DNA from 2 places in the Exiguobacterium sp. SH5S13 genome. Region 2 is predicted to be linked to the other one. Evidence: a T-box and tRNA genes for the amino acid it is inferred to sense, from the RefSeq annotation. Region 2 holds a T-box; the other holds one or more tRNA genes.

Region 1 (3,424 bases), on a different contig from region 2:
GCATCGTATGCGTAATCAAGTTGTGGTAATTCAAATTTAGCCATAACTAAAATCCCCCTTTAAATTGGTTTGAACAACGTTCGCTTTAAATGTAACAGATTTGTGACGGCTTACTCAATTGTAAAGGCTTATTCCACCTCTTCGTCCGGCAACGCCCAGACCGAGATCGATCCTGCCGCTACTTTAAATACCCCTTTTCCATCTTCGTCAATCTCGATGATTTCATCGATCGTCTGCGTCAAGTCGACCCATTTCTCCCCGGCACGATATTCCCCGACGTACATCCGTTTCTCCGCCTCCTCGTTATTCGAGATGATGACGGCACAACCTGAGCGCTCGATGTCCTCGCTACCGTGTCGGACCCAGCCGATCACGTTCTCGTTATCGAAGTAATCATCTTGCTGCCCGTATGCTTTTTCGCGACGTGCGTACAGAAGCGGATCGATGGCCTGTTTCTTCCCTTCAGTCGGGTGGGGCCCGTTGATGCCGTAGTAATCCCCGTAGAAGACGCACGGATAACCGTCTCGGCGAAGCAAGATCAGACCGTAAGCACTTTGTTTGAACCAATCTTCGACCCATGATTCAAGCGCCTCGGCCGGCTGTGAGTCATGGTTGTCGACGAACGTGACCGAGTGAAACGGGTGGGACTGGACGAGCGTGTCGTCAAAAATCGTCCGCAAATCGAACGATGCGCCTTCGATCGAGGCACGTTGCAAATTGTAGTGGAGCGGCACGTCGAACAAATCGACGTGGTAGTCGATGTTGTCTAAAAAGGCGCGGCAATCTTCGAGCTCTGACTTCCAAAACTCACCGACCAAGTAAAAGTTCTCACCTTTTTCATCTTTCATCGTTTGGCTGAACTCTTTGACGAAATCATAGTTGATATGTTTGATCGCATCGAGACGGAAGCCGTCACATTTCGTCTCTTCGATGAACCACTTGCCCCAACTTAACACTTCTTCCTGGACTTCCGGATGATGATAGTCAATGTTCGCGAACATCAGATAATCGTATACGCCGAACTCACTATCGACGTTGTCATTCCATTTTTTGTTATCGCCTAAGATGAAGAAGATACCCCTATGCTCGCTCGCCGCGTCATAGTCCGTGCCGTTGAAATGATGGAAGTTCCATTTGAACGACGAGTACTTATCGTTTCGTTCTTTATAATCAAACTTCGTCCACCCTTCGATCTCAAACGGTTCTTCCGACAACACTTTCGTCCGGTCTTCCGAGTCGACTTCTAACACGTCGAACTTCTCGGTTGCGTCGGCTCCAGCTTTATGGTTCAACACGACGTCCATATATACTTGCATCCCGAGCTCTTGGGCGTGTTTCGTCGCCTCAAGCAGCTCTTGCTTCGTCCCATATTTTGTAGCGATGGTCCCTTTTTGATCAAACTCGCCTAAATCATACAAATCATAGACACCATATCCCGTATCCTCATCATTTTGACCTTTTGTGACAGGTGGCAACCAAAGTGCGGTGATTCCTGCTTTTTTCAACTTAGAAGCACGTTCTTTCAATCGCTTCCAATGCTTTTGGTCAGCCGGGACGTGCCATTCAAAAAATTGCATCATCGTATGATTTCGTTCCATCTTACTTCGCCTCGTTTCATATTTTTCAAAAATAAAATGCTAACGAATATTTACCCACGTCTTCACTTTTGAAAACAAAAATGTAAATAAAAAGACAGCTTTCATCAGAAAGCTGTCTTTGATGGACCCTGTAGGACTTGAACCTACGACCGGACGGTTATGAGCCGTCTGCTCTAACCAGCTGAGCTAAGGGTCCTTATTGGTAGCGGCGGAGGGAGTCGAACCCACGACCTCACGGGTATGAACCGTACGCTCTAGCCAGCTGAGCTACACCGCCACGTTGTTATACAGTAATAATATACTGAATGAAGCCGCCACTGTCAATGAAAAGTCATATGTACGAAAAAAAGTCCTACTACTTATAACTTAAGTAGCAGAACTTTTTCGAAACGTTAGACCGATACTTCGTTCGTTGCGTCTTCGAGTGTGATTTCCGTTATGTTCATCGCATGGTCACCGATCCGCTCAAGGTTCGAGAGCATATCGACGAAGAACATACCAGCTTGGCCGTCACATTCACCTGTGTTCAAACGAACGACATGATTTTTGCGGAACTGGCGCTCGAGCATGTCGAGTTTCGCTTCCATCTCGATGACTTGACGCGCCTCGACCATGTCACCGCTCGCGAGCGTTTGGAGTGACTTCTCGAGTGTGGCCCGTGTCAGATCATACATTTCCGTCAATTCTTTTTGAGCTCCCGGCGAGAGCGTGATGCGTGTCGCCGTCTTATAGTCGATCAACTCGATGATGTTCTCAACGTGGTCACCGATTCGCTCGATATCGTTGATGGCATGCATGAGTGTCTTATGTTGTTGTGATTCGTGCTCCGTCAAATCGACGGCCGCGAGTTGAACAAGATAATCCGTAATTTTAGAGTTCAGCGAGTTTAACGCATCTTCAATGTGCGCTGATTTTTCCGCGTGCTTCTTGTCACCAGTCTCCATATAAGAACGTGCCTCATCAAGACCAAGCTTCGCGAAATCACCCATGCGGATGACTTCATATTTAGCTTGTTCGACCGCGATTGAAGGCGACTGTTGAATGAAGATTGGGTCCAAGTGTTGCGCTTTCGTATCAACGATTGAATCTTCGCCTGGTACAAGTTTCGTCACGACCCAGGCAATTGTCCCGATGAACCAGAACTGGATCAATGTGTTGGCGACGTTGAACGTACCGTGGGCGAAGGCGATTTGCATCTTCGCCTCAATGTTAAGGAAATTTGTAATCCAGAAAATGTATTGCGTAAAGAGCGGTAAGATAATCAAGAACATGGCCGTCCCGACCAAGTTAAAGATGACGTGGGCCGCAGCTGCGCGACGAGCCGCGACTGACGCACCGAGTGCAGCGAGAACCGCTGTGATTGTCGTCCCAATGTTATCACCGAACAAGACCGGTAGAGCGGCCTTCAAGTCGATCGAACCACCAGCGTATAGTTCCTGGAGGACACCGATCGTCGCTGATGACGATTGAACGATCAACGTGAACACCGTACCGACGACAACTCCGAGGATCGGGTTTTGACTCATCGATTGTGTGAGTTCGAAGAAGTACTCGCTCGTACGGAGCGGACGCATGCCGTCTCCCATAAGTTCAAGACCGTAGAAGAGAGCTCCGGCGCCAAAGATGATTTGACCCATATGTTGAAACTTCTCTTTTTTAAAGAAGAACAACAGTGCAGAACCGACGGCAATCATCGGGAGCGCATACTCACCGATATCAATTCCGATGATGAACGCTGTCACCGTTGTCCCGATGTTCGCACCCATGATGACCCCGATCGCTTGACGGAGCGTCATGAAACCGGCACTGACAAGACCGACCGTGAT
Region 2 (3,424 bases):
TGACCGTCCCAGAAGTCAAATGGAGCGACGAGTTTGGCATCGTCTCCTCACTCCGCTTTGATGCGGTCGTGAGCGAGGTGCTCGGTCTGTCGCGCCAGAAAGCACAGGCGCTCGTCAAACATGGTGACTGCAAAGTCAATCATAAAGCGATCACGGACGCGAGTTTTTTACTCGAACCAGACGATTTGGTTTCAATCCGGGGTTACGGTCGTGTCAAATTGACGGCAATCCTCGGCTCGACAAAGCGTGAGAAAATAAAAATCCAGTATGGCATCATACGTTGAATTTAGGAGGAAAGTCGAATGGCGTTGACACCGATTGATATTCATAACAAAGAGTTCTCGACTCGTTTTCGCGGGTACGATATCGATGAGGTCAATGAATTTTTAGATCAAATCATTAAAGAGTTTGAGCTATTGATTCGTGAAAATAGAAGGTACGAAGAACTCGTCAACGATATGCAAGCCCGTATTGACTACTTCTCCTCGATGGAAGACACATTGAATAAATCGATTATCGTCGCACAAGAGGCGGCAGAAGAAGTCAAGACCAATGCGGCCAAAGAAGCCAGCCTCATCTTGAAGCAGGCTGAACGCGAAGCGCTCGCCCGAGAAGAGGAAGCGTCGCGTAAAGAGCAGATGGCAGAGCGTGAAGTCATTCAAATGTTGAAAAAAGTCGAACTGTACCGGACCCGGTTCCGTGTTCTCGTCGACGCACAGATGGAACTTCTAAATAGTACCGAATGGGACACGATTGTCGGAGAGCCGCCTGTCCAGACGGTTCTTGACGATACGAGTGAACTTGCGTATAATGACGACGAAGTCACACCAAACAAACATCACGGATAATAAACAATACGTTGATTAGGACACGTCAATAAAGTCACACCTACGAAGCGACTTAGGGAAGGTGCAAGCCTAAGAGAAAGACTTTATTTGGTATCCCCTATGAGTGTCATGCTGAATTGAGTAAGCGTGACCGCTTGACCTCGTTATCGGTTACCGAGAGCGGTCTCAAGGTCTACTTGAGATTAGTAGGGTGGTACCGCGAGTCGATGAACTCGTCCCTATTTAGGGGCGGGTTTTTTTTGTTTTTCAAAAAAGATGCAGGAGGAGTTTCAATGAACTACAAAGACACATTATTGATGCCTGATACAGAATTCGCGATGCGTGGAAATTTGCCGAAGCGCGAGCCAGCAATGCACGAGGCTTGGGAGCAGATGGACTTATACAACCGCGTTCAAGAAAAGAATGCAGGAAAGCCGCAATACATTCTACATGACGGACCTCCGTACGCAAACGGTGACATCCATATGGGCCATGCACTCAACAAAGTGTTAAAAGACATCATCGTCCGTTTCAAGTCGTTGAACGGCTATCAATCACCGATGATCCCAGGTTGGGACACACACGGTCTTCCGATCGAGAACGCGCTTCAAAAAGCAGGCGTCAACCGTAAAGAGATGACTGTCGCCGAGTTCCGCGAAAAATGTGCCGCTTACGCGATGGAGCAAGTGAACTCACAACGTGAACAGTTCAAGCGTCTCGGACTGCTCGCTGACTTTGACAATCCATACATCACGCTCCAGCCTGAATATGAAGCGGCGCAAATCCGCCTGTTCGGCACGATGGCTGAAAAAGGATACATCTATAAAGGGAAAAAACCGGTCTATTGGTCACCGTCTTCTGAATCGGCACTCGCTGAGGCGGAAATCGAGTACTATGACAAAAAATCACCAGCCATCTATGTGGCGTTCCAAGTCGTCGATGGCAAAGGCGTCCTCGGGACGACCGACCATTTCGTCATCTGGACGACGACACCGTGGACGATTCCGGCCAACCTCGGGATCGCTGTCAGCGATGAGCTGACATACACACGGATCGAGCATGATGGCAAAGGGTATATCGTTGCCGAGACGCTCGTCGAAGAAGTGACGACAGCACTTGGCTGGGATGAGTACTCAGTGAGCGGATCTTGGAACGGACGCGAGTTCGAACACATGACGGTACAGCACCCGCTTTACGACCGGACGTCACTCCTCATCCTTGGCGACCACGTCACGGCTGAAGCGACAGGCTGCGTCCATATCGCACCTGGCCACGGGGAAGACGACTACCGTGTCGGCCAAGCGTACGGACTTGACGTGTTGTGCCCGGTCGACGACCGTGGGTATATGACGGACGAAGCACCAGGCTTTGAAGGACTGTTCTATGAAGATGCGAACAAAGAGATCGGCATGAAGCTCGAAGCAAATGGCAACTTGTTGAAGCTCAAATTCATCAAGCACTCTTACCCGCACGACTGGCGTACGAAAAAGCCGGTCATCTTCCGGGCAACACCGCAATGGTTCGCTTCGATTAAAGACTTCCGCAGCGACATGTTGCGTGAGATCGAAGAAGTGAACTGGGTACCGGAATGGGGCATGACGCGCCTGTTCAACATGGTCCGTGACCGTGGCGACTGGGTCATCAGCCGTCAGCGGGCATGGGGTGTGCCGATCCCGATCTTCTACGCAGAAGACGGAACGGAAATCATCACGAACGAAACGATCGACCATATCGCCAACTTGTTCCATGAGCACGGATCAAACGTCTGGTACGAGCGCGAAGCGAAAGACTTGTTGCCATCCGGCTTCACACATCCGAACAGTCCAAACGGCGAGTTCCGTAAAGAAGTCGACATCATGGACGTCTGGTTCGATTCAGGTTCGTCACACGCAGGCGTGCTCGAACAGCGCGACAACTTGCGCCGTCCGGCCGACCTGTACCTAGAAGGTTCGGACCAATACCGTGGTTGGTTCAACTCGTCACTGTCGACTGCAGTCGCGACGACCGGCAAAGCACCGTATCGCAACGTCCTCAGTCACGGCTTCGTCCTTGACGGCGACGGCCGGAAGATGTCGAAATCGCTCGGCAACACGATTGCACCGAACGACCTCGTGAAACAGTACGGTGCTGAAATCGTACGTCTTTGGGTCGCGTCTGTCGACTATCAGTCAGACGTCCGCGCCTCGCATGACAACTTTAAACAAGTGTCAGAAGTATACCGGAAGATCCGTAACACGTTACGCTTCTTGCTCGGTAACTTGAACGGGTTCGATCCGTCGATGCGCGTCGCGTTCGAAGATATGCCGGAAGCCGACCGCTTCATGGCGACGAAGCTGAAACAACTTCAGACGAAAGTCGTCAAAGCGTACGATACGTTCGACTTTATGGCTGTTTACCACATGAGCCACAACTTCTGTGTCAACGAGTTGTCGTCGTTCTATCTCGACTTCACGAAAGACATCCTCTACATCGAACGTGAAAACGATGCGCGTCGTCGTGCCGTTCAGACGGTCATGTATGATGCAGTCATCACGTTGACGAAACTGCTTGCCCCGGTCCTCCCGCATACGGCGGACGAAGTCTGGCAAGAAATCCCG

Evidence for each region. A T-box is a leader RNA that pairs with one kind of tRNA and senses whether it is charged. The one in region 2 lies ahead of ileS (isoleucine--tRNA ligase), so its partner is inferred to be a tRNA-Ile.
Region 1: it has a tRNA-Ile gene. The T-box ahead of ileS (isoleucine--tRNA ligase) is inferred to sense a tRNA for this amino acid. The anticodon was not compared.

The regions. Positions count from the first base shown of each region.
Region 1 covers NZ_SJUS01000002.1:48,496-51,919, reverse strand. Annotated here, with positions in the region: gene EVJ30_RS01660 (superoxide dismutase) at 1-44, opposite strand, end outside; gene EVJ30_RS01655 (alpha-amylase) at 129-1,598, opposite strand; tRNA gene EVJ30_RS01650 (tRNA-Ile) at 1,721-1,794, opposite strand; tRNA gene EVJ30_RS01645 (tRNA-Met) at 1,799-1,875, opposite strand; gene EVJ30_RS01640 (Na/Pi cotransporter family protein) at 1,991-3,424, opposite strand, start outside.
Region 2 covers NZ_SJUS01000001.1:174,808-178,231, reverse strand. Annotated here, with positions in the region: gene EVJ30_RS00910 (YlmH family RNA-binding protein) at 1-284, shown strand, start outside; gene EVJ30_RS00905 (DivIVA domain-containing protein) at 303-848, shown strand; T-box leader at 851-1,071, shown strand; gene ileS (isoleucine--tRNA ligase) at 1,121-3,424, shown strand, end outside.